3 regions of the Cronobacter sakazakii genome follow, and region 3 is predicted to be linked to each of the others. Evidence: predicted binding sites of a transcription regulator. Region 3 holds the regulator's gene; each other region holds the start of a gene.
The links. Region 3 encodes LexA, which represses DNA repair genes until DNA is damaged. Its sites were predicted from a motif close to TNCTGTATGTACATACAGNA; they were not measured.
Positions count from the first base shown of each region.

Region 1: the regulator LexA is predicted to act here: its motif matches at 4,208-4,227, upstream of CSK29544_RS13345 (YebG family protein).
Region 2: the regulator LexA is predicted to act here: its motif matches at 4,137-4,156, upstream of metR (HTH-type transcriptional regulator MetR).

Region 1 covers NZ_CP011047.1:2,790,629-2,797,076, forward strand. Annotated here, with positions in the region: gene zwf (glucose-6-phosphate dehydrogenase) at 1-134, shown strand, start outside; gene edd (phosphogluconate dehydratase) at 369-2,180, shown strand; gene CSK29544_RS13335 (bifunctional 4-hydroxy-2-oxoglutarate aldolase/2-dehydro-3-deoxy-phosphogluconate aldolase) at 2,239-2,877, shown strand; gene purT (formate-dependent phosphoribosylglycinamide formyltransferase) at 2,931-4,109, opposite strand; gene CSK29544_RS13345 (YebG family protein) at 4,242-4,592, shown strand; gene yebF (protein YebF) at 4,907-5,254, shown strand; gene CSK29544_RS13355 (tellurite resistance TerB family protein) at 5,369-6,049, shown strand; gene ptrB (oligopeptidase B) at 6,139-6,448, shown strand, end outside.
Region 2 covers NZ_CP011047.1:722,965-729,412, reverse strand. Annotated here, with positions in the region: gene rhtB (homoserine/homoserine lactone efflux protein) at 1-301, opposite strand, end outside; gene pldB (lysophospholipase L2) at 411-1,403, shown strand; gene yigL (sugar/pyridoxal phosphate phosphatase YigL) at 1,453-2,253, shown strand; gene CSK29544_RS22405 (carboxylate/amino acid/amine transporter) at 2,365-3,264, shown strand; gene metR (HTH-type transcriptional regulator MetR) at 3,152-4,105, opposite strand; gene metE (5-methyltetrahydropteroyltriglutamate--homocysteine S-methyltransferase) at 4,430-6,448, shown strand, end outside.
Region 3 covers NZ_CP011047.1:1,454,260-1,460,707, reverse strand. Annotated here, with positions in the region: gene CSK29544_RS06840 (conjugal transfer protein TraF) at 1-1,124, opposite strand, end outside; gene CSK29544_RS06835 (cupin domain-containing protein) at 1,273-1,779, opposite strand; gene zur (zinc uptake transcriptional repressor Zur) at 1,889-2,404, shown strand; gene CSK29544_RS06825 (CsbD family protein) at 2,484-2,693, opposite strand; gene dinF (MATE family efflux transporter DinF) at 2,901-4,208, opposite strand; gene lexA (transcriptional repressor LexA) at 4,334-4,942, opposite strand; gene CSK29544_RS06810 (diacylglycerol kinase) at 5,051-5,419, opposite strand; gene plsB (glycerol-3-phosphate 1-O-acyltransferase PlsB) at 5,552-6,448, shown strand, end outside.

The DNA of each region.
Region 1 (6,448 bases), 1.3 Mb from region 3:
GGGTCGACTCCATCACCGAAGCCTGGGCGGCGGACAACGACGCGCCGAAACCGTATCAGGCCGGCACCTGGGGCCCTGTCGCCTCGGTCGCGATGATTACCCGCGATGGTCGTTCCTGGAACGAGTTCGAATAATCGACCGGTACGGAGGAGTGTTACTTTACCGGTAACATGATCCGAAACAGGTGTTGTGTAAAAAATTCTTTTTTAAAGCCCCGTCTGGATTCACCAGCGGGGCTTTTTTTATTACACTGGCTGAAGCGATTTTGCTCTTGTGAGGCGCGGCTGGCGCATATACGTGATAACCCCGCGGCGTTGCGCAACGCCTGAAAAGGCGGCCTCAGGCAGACATAACAGAGAGGACTTTTTATGCATCCTGAATTGTTACGGGTAACAAAACGTATTGCCGAACGCTCTCGTGCCACGCGAGAAGCTTATCTTGCCCGCATTGAGCAGGCGAAGAGCCAGACGGTCCATCGTGCGAGCCTCGCCTGCGGTAATCTGGCGCACGGCTTCGCCGCCTGCCAGCCGGATGACAAAGCGGCGCTGAAAAGCATGCTGCGTAACAATATCGGCATCATTACCTCCTATAACGACATGCTCTCCGCGCATCAGCCTTACGAAAATTATCCGCAGCAGATCCGCGAGGCGCTGCACAGCGTCGGCGCGGTGGCGCAGGTGGCGGGCGGTGTGCCTGCCATGTGCGATGGCGTGACGCAGGGGCAGGACGGTATGGAGCTGTCGCTGCTGAGCCGTGAAGTCATCGCGATGTCGGCGGCGGTGGGGCTCTCGCACAATATGTTTGACGGCGCGCTCTATCTCGGCGTGTGCGACAAAATCGTGCCGGGGCTGGTGATGGCGGCGCTCTCTTTCGGGCATCTGCCCGCCGTGTTTATCCCGTCCGGACCGATGTCGAGCGGTCTGCCGAACAAAGAGAAAGTGCGCATTCGCCAGCTTTATGCCGAAGGCAAAGTAGACCGCGCGGCGCTGCTGGAATCCGAAGCCGCGTCCTATCATGAGCCGGGCACCTGCACATTTTACGGCACCGCCAACACCAACCAGATGGTCATTGAATTTATGGGGATGCAGCTGCCGGGCTCCTCGTTTGTTCACCCGGACGCGCCGCTGCGCCACGCGCTGACCGCCGCGGCCGCGCGCCAGGTGACGCGCCTTACCGGCAACGGTAACGAGTGGATGCCGCTTGGCAAACTGGTGGATGAAAAAGTGGTGGTCAACGGTATCGTGGCGCTACTCGCCACCGGCGGTTCCACTAACCATACGATGCATCTGGTGGCGATGGCGCGCGCGGCGGGCATCATCATCAACTGGGATGACTTCTCCGAGATCTCAGACGTCGTGCCGCTGCTGGCGCGTCTCTACCCGAATGGCCCGGCGGATATCAACCATTTCCAGGCCGCGGGCGGCGTACCGGTGCTGATGCGCGAGCTGCTGAAAGGCGGTCTGCTGCATGAAGATGTCAATACCGTGGCGGGCTTTGGCCTTACGCGCTATACCCAGGAGCCGTGGCTCGATAATGGCGAACTCGCGTGGCGCGACGGGGCACAGGCTTCGCTGGATGACGCCATCATCGCCACTATCGATAAACCGTTCTCAAAGCATGGCGGCACCAAAGTGCTGAGCGGCAATCTGGGCCGCGCGGTGATGAAAACCTCTGCGGTGCCGGTGGAAAACCAGGTGGTGGAAGCGCCTGCCGTGGTGTTCGAAAGCCAGCACGACGTACTGCCTGCCTTTGAAGCCGGTCTGCTGGATCGCGACTGTGTGATAGTCGTGCGCCACCAGGGGCCAAAAGCGAACGGTATGCCAGAATTACATAAACTTATGCCGCCGCTTGGTGTATTATTGGACCGCTGTTTCAAAATTGCATTGGTCACGGACGGTCGCCTTTCCGGTGCCTCGGGGAAAGTGCCTTCGGCCATCCACGTGACGCCCGAAGCATACGACGGCGGGCTGCTCGCGAAAGTGCGCGACGGCGACCTCATTCGCGTCAACGGCCAGACCGGCGAACTGACGCTGCTGGTGGATGACGCCGAACTGGCGCAGCGTGAGCCGCACCATCCGGATCTCAGCGCCCAGCGCGTGGGAACGGGGCGCGAGCTGTTCGGCGCGCTGCGTGAAAACCTGTCCGGGGCCGAGCAGGGCGCGACCTGCATCGAATTTTAACTGTCAGGTGCGCACAGTCGCACCACACCCTTTTAAAAATGGCGGGAGAGATCCACAGATGAAAAACTGGAAAACGAGTGCCGAACAGATCCTGAAAAGCGGTCCGGTTGTGCCGGTGATTGTGATTAACAAGCTGGAGCACGCGGTCCCGATGGCGAAGGCGCTGCTGGCGGGCGGTGTGCGCGTGCTGGAAGTGACCCTGCGCACGCCGTGCGCGCTGGATGCTATCCGCGCTATCGCTAAAGAAGTGCCGGACGCCATCATCGGCGCGGGCACCGTGCTGAACGCGCAGCAGCTTAAAGACGTCACCGAGGCTGGCGCGCAGTTTGCTATCAGCCCGGGCCTCACCGAGCCGCTGCTGAAAGCCGCGACCGAAGGCACTATTCCGCTGATCCCGGGCATCAGCACCGTGTCTGAACTGATGCTGGGCATGGATTACGGCCTGAAAGAGTTCAAATTCTTCCCGGCGGAAGCCAATGGCGGCACCAAAGCGTTGCAGGCTATCGCAGGGCCGTTCTCCCAGGTGCGTTTCTGCCCGACCGGCGGCATTTCGCCTGCCAACTACCGTGACTACCTGGCGCTGAAAAGCGTGCTGTGCATCGGCGGCTCCTGGCTGGTGCCGGCGGACGCGATGGAAGCGGGCGACTGGGATCGTATTACCAAACTTGCCCGCGAAGCGGTGGAAGGCGCGCAGTAACTTTTTACGCGACCTGAAATGCAGCGCGCCGCCTTCACGGGCGGCGCGTTTTTTTATCCTTTAACGATCACGGCGGCGGCGGAGGCCTTCGCGCGCGCGATGGCGTCATCGACCGTCTCGCCTGTCGCGAGCGCCACGCCGAGGCGGCGTGAACCGTCGATTTCCGGCTTGCCGAAAAGGCGCAGTTGCAGACCGGCGCCCAGCGCCCCGGAGAGTTCGCCAAACTTCACGTCATCACTTTTCAGCGTTGGCAGGATCACTGCCGAAGCGGCCGGGCCGTACTGGCGAATGCCCCCGACCGGCAGGCCGAGAAACGCGCGCACATGCAGCGCAAACTCTGAAAGATCCTGCGAAATGAGCGTCACCATCCCGGTGTCGTGCGGGCGCGGCGACACTTCACTGAATATCACTTCATCGCCGCAGACAAACAGCTCCACGCCAAACAGGCCATAACCGCCGAGCGCCTCTACCACCTTCTGCGCAATCTCCTGCGCGCGCGCGAGCGCCACATCACTCATCTGCTGCGGCTGCCAGGATTCGCGGTAATCGCCATCTTCCTGGCGGTGGCCGATGGGCGCGCAGAAATGCACGCCGTCCACGGCGCTGATGGTCAGTAAGGTGATTTCAAAATCAAACTTCACCACGCCTTCAACGATGACTTTCCCCGCGCCTGCGCGTCCGCCCTGTTGCGCGTACTGCCAGGCGCTCTCCAGCATCTCTTCGCTGCGGATAAAGCTCTGGCCCTTGCCGGAAGAACTCATGACCGGTTTGACGATGCACGGCAGACCGATTTCCGCCACCGCTTCACGAAATTCCGCTTCGTTTTCGGCGAAGCGATAGGCGGAGGTCGGCAGGCCAAGCTCTTCAGCGGCGAGACGGCGAATACCTTCGCGGTTCATGGTGAGACGCGCGGCGCGGGCGGTGGGCACCACTCGCTGGCCTTGTTGTTCAAGCTCCACAAGCGCGTCGGTCGCGATGGCTTCAATCTCCGGCACAATGAAATCCGGCATCTCCTGCGCCACCAGTTTTTTCAGCGCCGCGCCGTCGAGCATATTGATAACGTGGCTGCGGTGCGCCACCTGCATGGCGGGCGCATCGGCGTAGCGGTCGACGGCGATCACTTCAATGCCCAGACGCTGGCACTCCAGCGCCACTTCTTTTCCGAGTTCTCCTGAGCCAAGCAGCATCACGCGGGTTGCTGACGGGCGCAGTGCGGTTCCTAACATAGCCATAGCGGTATTCCTGCTGTGTGAAATTCTGGCGGCAGTATATACGAAAACGTTTGCCTTGCGCATCGCGCGCCGTTTGCATTTCCCGTTTTACAGCGTTATACTGTATATAAATACAGTAACGGGAGTTGCAACATGGCGGTAGAAATCAAATACGTCGTAATCCGTGAGGGTGTGGAAAAAATGTCATTTGCCAGTAAGAAGGAAGCCGACGCCTGGGACAAAATGCTGGATTTAGCCGAAGCGCTGGAAGGCTGGCTGGGTCAGGCGCCTGTCGGTTTTGCGGAAGGTCAGGTTGAGCAACTGGCGTTGTGGATGGCGGAGCAGAAAGACAACCTTAGCACCATCGTGCGCACCGGTCGTCTGCCGCAGGAAACCAGCGAGCAGACTGACGGCACAGCCGAGGCTTCGACTGAAGAATCAGCTGAAAGCGAAGAGGGCACCGTCGCGCTGCATAGCGCGCGTAAACGCACCAAAGCGGCCTGATAGCTTTCTCTCTGTGTCGCTGGCGGGTTTACCTCGCCAGCGGTGCGGTGCCGCTTTGGCGCACCAGTGGCGTGTGCTGCGTTCGCAAAATGCGGGCGCGGTGGCTACAGGCGAATTCCTCTCTGTTATATTTTCCTGCGGTCTGCGGTCTGCGGTCTGCGGTCTGCGGTCTGCGGTCCAGGATATATAACGCAACGCTTTTCGCTCCTCTGCTGATATTCCCCTTCGTTTAATCCCTTCCTTTTGTGTGGTTCGCTTGCGCTTCGCTGGTTTTGTACCAGGCTTTTTTCATCACCCGTCTTCGGAGAAGTACGATGAAAAAAGCAGCAGGAGCCCTGATTTCTTTTTTGTTACTCACCGCGGCAAGCGCCGTACACGCTGACGATCCGCGTAAGGTGCATTTCCCTAAATGCGAAGCGATGACGGCGGAAGGCATTGCCGCGAGCGTGAAGCGCGACTATCTGCAAAACCGTATCGTGAAATGGGCGGACGACCAGAAAACGTTAGGGCAGGCCGATCCGGTCGCCTGGATCAACAGTAAAGAGATCGTCGGCAAAGACGATAAATGGACTGTTCCGCTGACCGTGCGCGGTAAAAATACCGACATTCACTATAAAGTGATGGTCGACTGCGCGGCAGGCGAGGCGCATTACCAGCACTGATCCTCTGCGGCCTTTTCCGGGGCCGCGTCTTTTCCCTTCCTTGCGGTTCCCCGACACATCTTGACGTCCGCTCGCTTACGCTTGGGTTATGACTCATCAGCGCAGAGGAACATAATGAGCAACTGGTTAACACAGCTTCAGTCGATGCTGGGGCAGAGCGGCGGCATGTCATCCGGTAAAACAGGTATTCAGGACGCGTTGCGCTCTAAAGGGTTGAGCAGCCTGATAACGCCCGGCGCGCTCGGCGGTCTCGCGGGCTTACTGGTCGCCAGTAAATCGTCGCGCAAGCTGCTCGCGAAATATGGCGGCGGCGCGCTGCTGGTGGGCGGCGGAGCCGTGGCGGGCACGGTGCTGTGGAACAAGTACAAAGATAAAATCCGCGCGGCGCACCAGGATGAGCCGCAATACGGGCAACAGCAGACGCCGCTGGATCGCCGCGCCGAGCGTCTTGTGCTGGCGCTGGTCTTCGCCGCCAAAAGCGACGGGCATATCGATGACAGTGAGCGTGCGGCCATTGAGCGTCAGCTAAGCGAAGCGGGCATTGAAGAGCAGGGGCGCGTGCTGGTGGAGCAGGCGATTAATCAGCCGCTCGACCCGATGCGCCTTGCCGCCGACGTGAAAAACGAAGAAGAGGCGCTGGAGCTCTATTTCCTGAGCTGTGCCGCAATAGACATCGATCACTTTATGGAACGCAGCTATCTGCAGGCGCTTGGCGACGCTCTTAAAATCCCGCAGGAGGTACGTGAAGAGATTGAGCGCGACATCCAGCAGGAGAAAAAAGCGCTGCCGGGATAAGCAGATAATGTCATAAACACGCATGTTTCGCTTGCAACGCGCGCGGGTTTTGCCACCCTTACAGGGTGTTAAACAAAAAGAACAGCGACATGCCACCGAAAGCGAAACAGATCCCCTACGCCATCTCACAGCATGGCGACACCCGCATCGACAACTATTACTGGCTGCGGGACGACACGCGCTCGCAGCCGGACGTGCTGGATTATTTACGCCAGGAGAATGACTACGGGCGACGCGTGATGTCCACGCAAAGCGCGCTGGAAGAGCGGCTGCTCTCTGAAATGGTCAGCCGTATTCCGCCGCGTGACGTCTCGGCACCTTACGTCAAAAATGGCTATCGCTACCGGCAGATTTACGACACCGGCTGCGAATACGCCATCTACCAGCGCCAGTCGGTTG
Region 2 (6,448 bases), 730 kb from region 3:
CGTTGAGATCGATGGCGCCCGCCGCGCGCCACTGCTGAATGCCAAGCCAGATAAGGTACGCGGCACCCGCCCATTTCAGGATTTCAAAAGCCATCAGGGAGCGGGAGAAGAGCGCGCCTAAACCAATACCAACCAGCACGATATGCAGCGCAAGACCGGCCTGTAGCCCGGCGATGGACGCCGCTGCGCCGCGATAGCCGTGGCTGATGGCGGTGCTCATCGTGTTGATGGCGCCAGAACCCGGCGAGAGGCTGAGAATAAGGGTCGTCAGAAGGTAGGTACACCACCACTCGAAGGTCATGCGAAGCTCCCTGATTGCGCACTTTTATGCCACAATACGCTATTGTTGAGGTATGTGCTACGAATCACAAAAAAGCCCGGACAGGCGTGGATGCGGAGCAATAAGGACCATGACCAGACACAGGAACAGTTGGTTTTCACGGGAAGCCGGATTCGCGGCGTTCACCATGGGTGCGCTGACAGATTTCTGGCAACAGCGCGAAGAAGATGAGTTTTTGGGCGTGGATGATATTCCGGTGCGCTTTGTGCGTTTTCGTGCGGAAAACCACGATCGCGTTATCGTCGTCTGCCCCGGCCGCATCGAAACCTACGTTAAGTATGCGGAACTGGCATACGATCTGTTCCACTGCGGGTTTGATGTGCTGATTATCGACCACCGCGGGCAGGGGCGCTCCGGGCGGTTGCTGGAAGATACCCACCGCGGCCACGTGGTGAATTTCAGCGATTATGTCGATGATTTCGAACGTTTCTGGCAGCAGGAGGTGGCGACCGGCCCGTGGCGGAAACGCTATCTGCTGGCGCATTCGATGGGGGGCGCGATTGGCACGCTGTTTCTGCTGCGTAACCCAAAAGCGTTTGATGCCGTGGCGCTCTGCGCGCCGATGTTCGGCATTATTATCCGCCTCCCGGACTGGATGCTGCGCTCGATCCTCGACTGGGCGGAAGAGTATCCGTCGCTGCGCGATGGTTACGCTATCGGCACCGGGCGCTGGCGACCGCTGCCCTTTAGTCTCAACATGCTGACGCACAGCCACGAGCGCTACCGGCGCAATTTGCGTTTTTACGCCGATGAACCGCAGCTGCGCGTCGGCGGGCCTACGTATCACTGGGTGCGGGAAGGCATCCAGGCAGGAGAACAGGTGCTGGCGGGGGCCACCGACAGCACCACGCCGCTATTGTTACTCCAGGCAGAGCTGGAACGTGTGGTGGATAACCGCTCGCACGACCGCTTCTGTGAACTTCGCGCCGCGGCGGGCCACCCGTGTTGGGGGGGTAAACCCTACGTCATCAAAGGTGCGTACCATGAGATCCTGTTTGAGCAGGACGCTATGCGCGCCGAAGCGCTGAATGCCATTGTCGATTTTTTCGACGAGCATAACTGATTACTCGCGACCGGAGCGTTCGGTCGCTCCACCAGAGGTTGTTTTTATTATGTATCAGGTCGTTGCGTCTGATTTAGACGGCACACTCTTAGCCCCTGACCATGCACTGACGCCGTTTGCCAAACAAACGCTCAAATTACTGACTGCCCGCGGCGTGAACTTTGTCTTCGCCACCGGCCGCCACCATATCGACGTCGGCCAGATCCGTGACGGCCTTGAGATCAAGGCTTATATGATCACCTCCAACGGCGCGCGGGTGCACGACACCGACGGCAATCTGGTGTTTACCCATAACCTTGATACCGACATCGCCGCCGATCTGTTCGGCGTGGTGCGCGATAACCCCGATATCATCACTAACGTCTATCGCGACGACGAATGGTTTATGAGCCGCGAGCGCCCGGACGAGTTGAAATATTTTAAAGAAGCGGTTTTTAAATATTCGCTCTTTGAACCGGCGCTGCTGGAGCCGCAGGGCGTCAGCAAAGTCTTCTTCACCTGCGACGTTCACGAAAAGCTGCTGCCGCTGGAGCAGGCCATCAACGCCCGCTGGGGCGATCGTGTTAACGTGAGCTTTTCGACTCTCACCTGCCTTGAAGTGATGGCGGGCGGCGTCTCCAAAGGCCACGCGCTGGAGGCGGTTGCCAAAGCGATGGGCTTTGGGCTGGAGTCCTGCATCGCGTTTGGCGACGGGATGAACGACGCGGAGATGCTCTCCATGGCGGGCAAAGGCTGCATCATGGGCAATGCCCACCAGCGCCTGAAAGATCTGCTGCCGGAGCTGGAAGTCATCGGCACTAACGCTGAAGATGCCGTTCCACACTACCTGCGTAAACTGTTTCTGGATTAACCATCCGGGTGACAAGTGGTTTATCGATAACCACTTGTCAACCAAATAGTGCAACTTTTCGCCAGCGCCTTCGCTACAATGCCCGTCTTGTTTTCTGTTGAGATGATCATTGTGGCGTTACTTATCATCACCACTATCCTGTGGGCGTTCTCTTTTAGCCTGATTGGCGAATACCTGGCGGGCCATGTAGACAGCTACTTCTCAGTGTTGATGCGCGTCGGGCTGGCGGCGCTGGTTTTCCTGCCTTTCTTACGCGCGCGCGGGCAGAGCCTGAAGACGCTGGCGCTCTATATGGTGGTGGGCGCACTGCAGCTGGGCGTGACGTACCTGCTGAGTTTCCGGGCGTATCTCTATCTGACCGTCTCGGAGTTCCTGCTGTTTACGGTGCTTACGCCGCTCTATATCACGCTGATTTACGATCTGCTGAGCCGCCGTCGGCTGCGCTGGGGCTATGCATTAAGCGCCGGGCTTGCGGTCATCGGCGCGGCGATTATTCGCTATGACAAAGTGAGCGATCACTTCTGGACCGGGCTGCTGCTGGTACAGCTGGCGAATATCAGCTTCGCTATCGGTATGGTGGGCTATAAGCGCCTGATGGAGACGCATCCGATGCCGCAGCACAGCGCGTTTTCGTGGTTCTATCTCGGCGCGTTCGTGGTGGCGGTAATCGCCTGGTTCGCGCTCGGCAACCCACAGAAACTGCCGACCACCGGCCTGCAATGGGGCATTCTGGTGTGGCTTGGCGTGGCGGCCTCGGGGCTTGGCTACTTTATGTGGAACTATGGTGCCACGCAGGTGGACGCCGGTACGCTCGGCATCATGAATAACATGCATGTGCCCGCCGGGCTGCTGGTTAACCTCGCCATCTGGCAGCAGCAGCCCCACTGGCCGAGCTTTATCATTGGGGGAGCGGTGATAGTGGCTTCTCTGTGGGTCCACCGACGCTGGGTCGCGCCGCGCTCCGCACAAACGGCAGCGAATCACAGGCGTGCTGACGCGCCTGCTGAATAAACGCCTCCGTCACCGGCTGACGCTGCTCGCCATCGCGCACCGCAGCGTACAGCCGGCTCCATAATCCTTCGCCCAGCGCACGTGTGACCACCAGCCCCTGACGCTCGAAATTCTCCACCACCCAGTGCGGCAGCGCGGCGATGCCCATGCGCGCCGACACCATCTGGATAAGCAGCAGCGTATTATCCACGCTTTTTAGCGTCGGGCTGACGCCCGCCGGCTGTAAAAAGTGACGCCAGACGTCGAGACGACTGCGCTGCACCGGGTAAATCAGCAAAGTTTCGCTGGCGAAATCCTCCGGCGTCACCTGCGTTTTGGTCGCCAGCGGATGATCGGGCGCCACCACCAGACGCACTTCAAAATCAAACATCGGCGAATAGTGCAGGCCGCTGCGCGGCAGAATGTCTGACGTCAGCACCAGATCGAGCTCGTCCTGTTGCAGCGCAGGCTGCGGATCAAACGTCACGCCCGATTTGAAATCCATCTCCACCTGCGGCCAGCGTTTACGAAACGCCTCCAGCGCCGGGGCCAGCCACTGAATACAGCTATGACACTCAATCGCGATGCGCAGGCGGGTCTGTTGCGGTTCATTGCACGCCTGCAATGCGCGGCTTATCTGCGGTAGCACCTGGGCTGCCAGCTGCAACAGGATCTCGCCCTGCGGCGTGAAGCGCAGCGGCTGGCTCTTACGCACGAATAATCGGAAGCCGAGGCGCTGCTCCAGATCGCTGAACTGGTGTGAAAGCGCGGATTGGGTCTGATGCAGCGATGCCGCCGCCGCCGCCAGTGAGCCGCAATTACGCAGCGCCTGAAGCGTTCGCAGGTGTTTTATCTCGATCATGAATGTCCTTCACTTCAGCATGAATAATTTGCGCTTGAGGAATATACAGTAACTGCCAATTATGGATGTGTAAACATCTGGACGTCCAAACTCGTCATAATTCGACTTGCAGATGCGTTGGCTTTCCTCGCTCGCCCCAGTCACTTACTGGAGTAAGCTCCTGGGGACTCGCTGCGTCGCCGCCTTTCTGCAAGCCGAATTATTTAGAGTTCTCCCCCTCGGGGAGAATCCGAAATACATACGGATTAATTAATTAGACGAGCAGATAAAACGAACAGATTCATCTCCTGACACGGGATTCCTTCTTAAGAGAGGCAGAACATCATGACTATCCATAACCACACCCTCGGTTTTCCCCGCGTCGGCCTGCGTCGCGAGCTGAAAAAAGCGCAAGAGAGCTACTGGGCGGGCAAAAGCACCCGTGAAGAATTACTGGCGGTGGGCCGCGAACTGCGCGCCCGCCACTGGGAACAACAAAAAGCGGCGGGCATCGATCTGCTGCCGGTCGGCGATTTCGCCTGGTACGATCATGTGCTCACCACCAGTCTGCTGCTCGGCAACGTTCCGGCGCGCCACCAAAATGCGGACGGCACGGTGGATATCGACACGCTGTTCCGCATCGGTCGTGGCCGCGCGCCGACCGGCGAACCTGCCGCCGCCGCTGAAATGACCAAATGGTTTAACACCAACTATCACTACATGGTGCCGGAATTCACCAAAGGCCAGCAGTTCAGCCTCACCTGGACGCAGCTGCTCGATGAAGTCGACGAAGCGCTGGCGCTTGGTCACCATGTTAAACCGGTACTGCTCGGGCCCGTCACTTACCTGTGGCTTGGCAAAGTGAAGGGTGAACAATTTGACCGTCTTTCTCTGCTTAACGACATTCTGCCGGTCTACCAGCAGGTGATCGCCGAGCTTGCGAAACGTGGCATTCAGTGGGTGCAAATCGATGAACCGGCGCTGGTGCTGGAGCTGCCGCAGGCGTGGCTGGACGCGTTTAAACCGGCCTACGAGGCGCTGAAAGGCCAGACCAAACTGCTGCTCACCACCTATTTTGAAGGCGTGACCGATAATCTCGATACCATCACCGCGCTGCCGGTGCAGGGGCTGCATGTCGATCTGGTTCACGGCCATGACGATGTCAACGAACTGCATCGCCGCCTGCCGCAGGAGTGGTTACTCTCCGCAGGCGTTATCAATGGCCGCAACGTCTGGCGCGCCGATCTCACCGAGAAATACGCGCAACTGAAAGCGATCGCCAGCCAGCGTGAACTGTGGGTGGGCTCGTCCTGCTCGCTGCTGCACAGCCCTATCGACCTGAGCGTCGAAACGCGTCTGGATGCGGAAGTGAAAAGCTGGTTCGCCTTTGCGCTGCAAAAATGCGAAGAGCTGGCGCTGCTGCGCGATGCGCTGAACAGCGGCGACACAACAAAAATCGAGCAGTGGAGCGCGCCGATTCAGGCCCGTAAACACTCGGCCCGCGTACATAACCCGGCGGTGGAACAGCGCCTTAAGGCCATTACGCCGCAGGACAGCCAGCGCGCCCATGCGTACCCGGTACGCGCCGAAGCGCAGCGCGCCCGCTTTAACCTGCCAGCCTGGCCGACCACCACCATCGGCTCGTTCCCGCAGACGACCGAAATTCGCGGCCTGCGCCTGGATTTCAAAAAGGGCAATCTCGATGCGGCGAACTACCGCACCGGTATCGCCGAACACATTAAGCAGGCTATTGCCGAACAGGAGCGCCTGGGTCTCGATGTGCTGGTGCACGGCGAAGCCGAGCGTAACGACATGGTGGAGTATTTCGGCGAGCACCTTGATGGCTTTGTCTTTACCCAGAACGGCTGGGTGCAGAGCTACGGCTCCCGCTGCGTGAAGCCGCCGGTGGTTATCGGCGACATCAGCCGCCCTGCGCCGATCACCGTCGAGTGGGCGAAGTACGCGCAGTCGCTGACCGACAAACCGGTGAAAGGCATGCTGACCGGCCCGGTGACTATTCTCTGCTGGTCGTTCCCGCGTGAGGATGTCTCGCGCGAAACCATCGCCAAACAGATTGCGCTGGCGCTGCGTGACGAAGTGGCGGATCTCGAAGCCGCGGGCATCGGCATTATTCAGATTGACGAACCGGCGCTGCGTGAAGGGTTGCCGCTCAAGCGCAGCGACTGGGACGCGTATCTCGCCTGGGGCGTGGAGGCGTTCCGCCTGAACGCGGCGGTCGCGAAGGATGACACGCAGATCCACACTCATATGTGCTATTGCGAGTTCAACGACATCATGGATTCTATCGCCGCGCTGGATGCGGACGTGATCACCATCGAAACGTCACGTTCAGATATGGAGCTG
Region 3 (6,448 bases):
CGCACCGCCAGCCAGCTAAGCGGACGCACCTCGGCACCCACGCCGACGAACTGCGAGTTTTCTTCGCTCTTAAAACCTTTGGTTTCCGTCAGATCGCCATCGGCGCTCAGGGTCACCAGATCGTTATGCCAGGCCACGCCCGCCGTCACCAGCGGCGAGATCTGATAAGTATCTTTATACCCGTTAACCTCTTTGGTATCGATATCACGCGACATCAGGTTCTGCCCGCTCACGCCCACGGTCCAGTTCGGGCCGAAATCCGCTGCCACACCCGCATCAACGTTGAAGCCAGTGTCATCGTTGCGATAGCGCGAGCTGTTCCAGTCGCTGCTGTCGTAGTTATAAATCGAAGCCGTGTAGTTATAGAGCCAGGTTTTCTGCAGCTTCGGCGTAACGCCGACGGAAACCGGCACGTCGCCTACCTGGAACTGATGCGCAAACGCCACGCCGTAATCAGAAACGATCGCCGCGCGGCCAAACGCGGTAGACGTCAGGCGATCGGTGATAGCGTCAGAGCCGTTAATCGCAGCGTTGATGATCTGTGTGCCTGCGTAAATATCATCGTTCTGAATGCGGCGCAGATAGTCGATATCGCTTTGATCCACACGGGTGCTGACACGCGCATGCGCATAGGCTTTCGCCACAAACGCCACCGCCAGCACGTCGTTTGGAATACTCACCGCGATGCCGCCCGCCGCACGTGCGCTTGCCGTTTTACCGCGCAGGTATTCCAGCTCGTCGCCCAGTTCACGCGCCGCGCCCTGGAACTGGCGCAGCGTGCCAATCGGGTTCGCCGCGATATCGCCCGGCGTCAGGCTGTTGACCACATCGCGATAATAATCGACGCGGTCGCTGATATGGTCTATCTCATCTTCGAGGTTGTCTTTATCGGTAATTTGCGCCTGTAATGCCGGCAAAATTACCGTAATGTCATCTTCTGGCTGTGAACGTGCCAGTAATGCCGGGTTAATTAACGCGCCGCTGCCGTAATCGGCTGACGCCACGCCGGTGCCGCCCATCGCATCGTTACGCGCCTGCGCCCAGGTATTGGCTGCACTCGCCTGATTGGCCATCACCAGAGAAAGGGCGACGGCTGCCACTGAAGGTTTGATTATATTTTTCACTGTTTACCCTGCTTATTAGCGACATGAATGACATCCTCTGTCAGTTCATGACAGAGACGATTTCTGTTGTGAAGAACGCACTACGCCAGAGGTTGAGGCTAAAAGCTCAACGGCACTACCGGGCTCGTTTCGTGATCGCCCTCATTATTTATAGATTAGGGTTCTTAATTCGTGTAGGTAAGCCGTCGTGTGGGCCAAAAAATTGTGGCGGGTGGTCTATCCAGCGATCCGGGCGCGTGGCGGCGTAAGGGCCGTTAAGCGGATAGTAAATGCGGTTTTCCGGTTTGTTCGCCTCGCCCACCACCAGTAACCGGACTTCGCTGTCGGTGTTATTGATAAAGGTGTGGCAAAGGCCGGTGCCTGCCGGGAAGCCGACGCTGTCGCCCGGTTTTAACGGCCACAGCTCGCCGTTGAGCCAGACATCCGGAAACCCTTCGAGCACATAAACAAACTCTTCTTCGCTGCTTTCCGCATGCGGGTAAGACGTGCGACGCCCCGGCGGCAGGCGCTCATGATGAATGCCGAGCCGCGTGAGCCCGGTACGCTTCGCCAGCGGCGCGCCGATGGACATCAGTTCGTCGCTGTCCGGGTAACAGGCGTCATCGTTGCCTTCGACTTCCTGCCAGTGACAAATACATTCAGGCCGCGTATGCATATAAACCCCCGGTTAATGTTCACTGAAAGGTATAACACAGGCGGGATGTCGGTGTTTCAGCCAGTTCATGATAAAGTGATGACATCAACACGATTCATAGAGGATGCCGATGGATACGACGATTTCGCAGGAAGTTCTGGCGCAGGCTGAAAAGCTCTGCCAGCAACGTAATGTGCGCCTGACTCCGCAGCGCCTCGAAGTGCTGCGCCTGATGACCATCCAGCCGGGCGCGATAAGCGCTTATGATCTGCTCGATTTATTACGCGAAAGCGAACCGCAGGCGAAACCGCCCACCGTTTACCGCGCGCTTGATTTTCTGCTGGAGCAGGGGTTCGTGCATAAGGTGGAGTCCACCAATAGCTATGTGCTGTGCCACTTATTTGATAACCCGGCGCATACTTCCGCGATGTTTATCTGCGACAGATGCGGCGTGGTAAAAGAAGAGGCAGCGGAAGGTGTGGAAGATATTATGCATGCGCTGGCAGCCAGAATGGGCTTTGCGCTGCGTCATAACGTGATTGAAGCGCATGGGCTGTGTGCGGCGTGTGCAGAAGTTGAGGCGTGTCGCCATCAGGGACAGTGTGGTCACGACCACAGCATTACGGTGAAAAAGAAAGGACGTTGAATCAGGTTGGGTGGTACATCCTTGTACCGGTGGGCAGGGCAGCCTCAGAGGGAAAATACCGTTTGAGGTGGTGGCCCGATTACCAGCGGTAATCGTGGCGGCTTTCCCAGTCAGTCACTTCCTTGTCGGCTTCATCTTTCGCGTAACCGTAACGTTCCTGGATTTTACCTACCAGTTGGTCACGTTTCCCTTCGATGATGGTCATATCATCGTCGGTTAATTTACCCCATTGCTCTTTCACTTTACCTTTAAACTGTTTCCAGTTACCGCCAGCTTCATCTCTGTTCATAGACGTCTCCTTAACATTCGGTAGTGAATCAGTCTCACAGGTTTTCCTGTGGGGGTTCAGCCCGAGTCATCTTCATCATTTGCTGAACGTACTACTCATTTTAGACGTCAATTTTAACCCTGGCGGGATATTCAGAATCTTTAACCATAACGAAGCGCTGACACCGACAAATTTTCTTTTACTGTTGAGGCGCTGTATCAGAGATATTCAGTGCAAAAGACGCCCCCGGCGCCATAAATAGCCGAGCGACAACCCACGCAGCGCCAGGAAAACGGTGAGCGCCAGCCACAGGCCGTGGTTGCCAAGCTCTGGCAAGGTGAGCAGCGTCAGGCCAAAACCGAGCGCCGCGACGGCCATGCTGTTACGCATCTCCGCCCCGCGCGTCGCGCCGATAAACATACCATCCAGCAGATAACACCAGACGCCGACCACCGGCAGGATGGCCTGCCAGAAGAGATAGGGCTTCGCCAGCGCCTGAAGCGAAGGTAATGACGTGAGCAGTGACACAATGTACTGCCCCGCCACGGCATACAGCAGCGCGAACGCCAGCGCCACCATCCCTGCTTGTCGGCATGCCGCGCGCCAGACGCTGCTCAGCTGCGATTTATCCTGCGCGCCGAAGGCCTGCCCGGCATGGGCTTCTACGGCATAGGCGAAGCCATCAAGCGCATAGGCGGTGAAGGTCAGGAGTGTCATCAGAATGGCGTTCACCGCGACGATATCGCTGCCGAGCCGTGCGCCAAACACCGTGATGGAACCGAAGCAGAGTTGCAACAGCAGCGAGCGCAGCATGATGTCGCGGTTAAGCGCAAGCAGCCTGCCAACGCCGCCGCGCCACGCGGTTTTCAGCATCGAAAGGGTAATACCGCGCAGGCGCAGCACGCGGGCCGCCATCACAAGACCGATACCAAGCGTCGCGTACTCTGCCAGCGCCGTCGCCAGCGCCGCGCCCTGGACGTTAAGGCCAAGCCCCATCACGAACCAGAGATCGAGCACGATATTAAGCAGATTGCCGACCACCAGCAGGATCACCGGCGCGCGGGAGTACTGCACCCCTAACAGCCAGCCAAGCAACACCAGATTAGCGAGCGAGGCGGGCGCACTGAGCCAGCGGATTTCGAGAAACCGTCGGGCCTGCGTCAGCACCGCGTCGCTGCCGCCGGTAACATGCAGCGCCAGCTGTATCAGCGGCTCGCGCAGGGCGATGATCAGCACGCCGGCAATCAGCGCCAGCGCCATAGGTTGCACCAGGGCGCGGGCCAGCGCTACCGGATCGCGCGCGCCAAACGCCTGCGCGGTTAGCCCGGTGGTGCTCATGCGTAAAAAGAGCAGCAGCATAAACAGGAAACTGGTGGCGGTAGCGCCCACCGCGACGCCGCCCAGATAGACGGGGCTGTCGAGATGACCAATAACGGCGGTATCCACCAGGCCTAAGAGCGGCACGGTGATATTTGAGAAAATCATTGGCAGCGCGAGGCGCCAGAGAGCTTTATCGGTAGAAGTGAGAAAGGGCATATGGCGTTCCGATGCCGTTACGCGAAGATGAAAAAATATGCAGTCTTTAGCAGACGGGAGAGGTCATTACCGTAACCGGGGCGGGCCAGTTACGGTAATGCGGCGTCAGTGAGCCGGAAAAGGGCTCAGAGCCATTCGCCGTTGCGGATAACGCCGACCGCCAGACCTTCGATAGAGAAGTTATGCTCGCGCAGATCCACAACGATCGGTTTAAACTCGCTGTTTTCCGGCAGCAGCTCAACGGTATTACCCTGTTTTTTCAGGCGTTTTACCGTTACTTCATCATCAATGCGCGCGACGACGACCTGGCCGTTACGCACATCCTGCGTTTTATGAACCGCCAGCAGATCGCCGTCCATAATTCCGATATCTTTCATCGACATCCCGCTTACACGCAGCAGAAAATCGGCGTTTGGCTTAAACAGGCCAGGATCAACCTGATAATGCCCTTCGATATGTTGCTGAGCCAGCAGCGGTTCACCCGCCGCCACACGCCCTATCAGCGGCAGCCCGTTTTCTTCTTCCTGCAACAGACGAATACCGCGCGACGCGCCGGAGACAATCTCAATCACCCCTTTACGCGCCAGCGCTTTAAGGTGCTCTTCCGCCGCGTTCGGCGAACGGAAACCCAGACGTTGCGCGATTTCCGCACGCGTAGGCGGCATGCCGGTCTGGCTGATGTGATCCCGAATGAGATCAAACACCTCTTGTTGCCTGGTAGTTAATGCTTTCATTCCGCCCCCTGGGTGCATATACAGTGATGCTGTGAGTATATACAGCTAAAGGTGATTTTAAAACCATAACCGGTTAAAAAAGCGCTTCTTTCGCGATTTCTGGAAAACTTATCGCAAATGCTGCCAGAGCAGCGTGACCCACACGACCAGCGCGAGGATAATCGACAGCAGAACGGCGGCGGAGCCCATATCTTTGGCGCGGCCTGAAAGCTCATGAAATTCAGGGCCGATGCGATCTACCACCGCTTCGATGGCGCTGTTGAGAATTTCGACAATCATTACCAGCGTAACGGAGCCAATCAGCAGCACGCGCGTGATCGGATCGACATCCAGCCAGCAGGCGATAAGAATAGCCGCTATCACGGCGACCCCTTCCTGGCGGAACGCCGCTTCATTTTTCCAGGCGGCGCGTAATCCCTTCCAGGAATAGCCGGCAGCGTTAATAATTCGGGTTAACCCCGTGGTGTTATTGGCCATGACAAGAAACCTTTTTTAAATTCAGGCGTCAATGCTAATGCGCTTCGATAAAGAAGCACCACAGAAATTCTACGGAGTTTCTGATATTCTTGCGCCGCAATTGCATTATTAACCAGAGGCTTTACATCGTTTATGTCCGGTTGGCCACGAATTTACTACAAATTACTTAATTTACCATTAAGCGTGCTGGTAAAAAGCAAGTCCATCCCGGCGGCGCCCTGCCCCGAACTTGGGCTCGATACGTCACGCCCTATCATGTATGTGTTGCCGTATAACTCGAAGGCGGATCTCCTGACGCTACGCGCGCAGTGCCTGGAGCACGATCTGCCCGATCCGCTGGATCCGCTGGTCATCGACGGCACCGAATTGCCGCGCTATGTGTTTATCCATGGCGGCCCCCGCGTGTTCACCTACTACACGCCGAAAGAAGAATCGATCAAACTGTTCCACAATTATCTCGATCTGCACCGCAGCAACCCGGATCTCGATGTCCAGATGGTGCCGGTGTCGGTTATGTTTGGCCGCTCACCAGGCCGCGAAAAAGGCGAGGAAAACCCGCCGCTGCGCATGCTGAACGGCATTCAGAAATTCTTCGCGGTCTCGTGGCTTGGCCGCGACAGCTTTGTGCGCTTCTCACCGCCCGTATCGCTGCGCCGTATGGCGACCGAGCACGGCACCGACAAGCGTATCGCCCAGAAACTGGCCCGCGTGGCGCGCATGCACTTCGCCCGCCAGCGCCTCGCCGCCGTCGGCCCGCGCCTGCCTGCGCGCCAGGATCTCTTTAATAAACTGCTCTCGTCAAAAGCGATTGCCCGCGCCGTCGAAGACGAGGCGCGCACTAAAAAAATCTCGCACGAGAAAGCCCAGCAGAATGCTGTCGCGTTGATGGAAGAGATCGCCGCCGACTTCTCCTACGAGGCGATTCGTATTACCGATCGCGTGCTTGGTTTCACCTGGAACCGCCTCTACCAGGGCATTAACGTGCATAACGCCGAGCGTGTGCGCCAGCTTGCGCACGACGGCCACGAA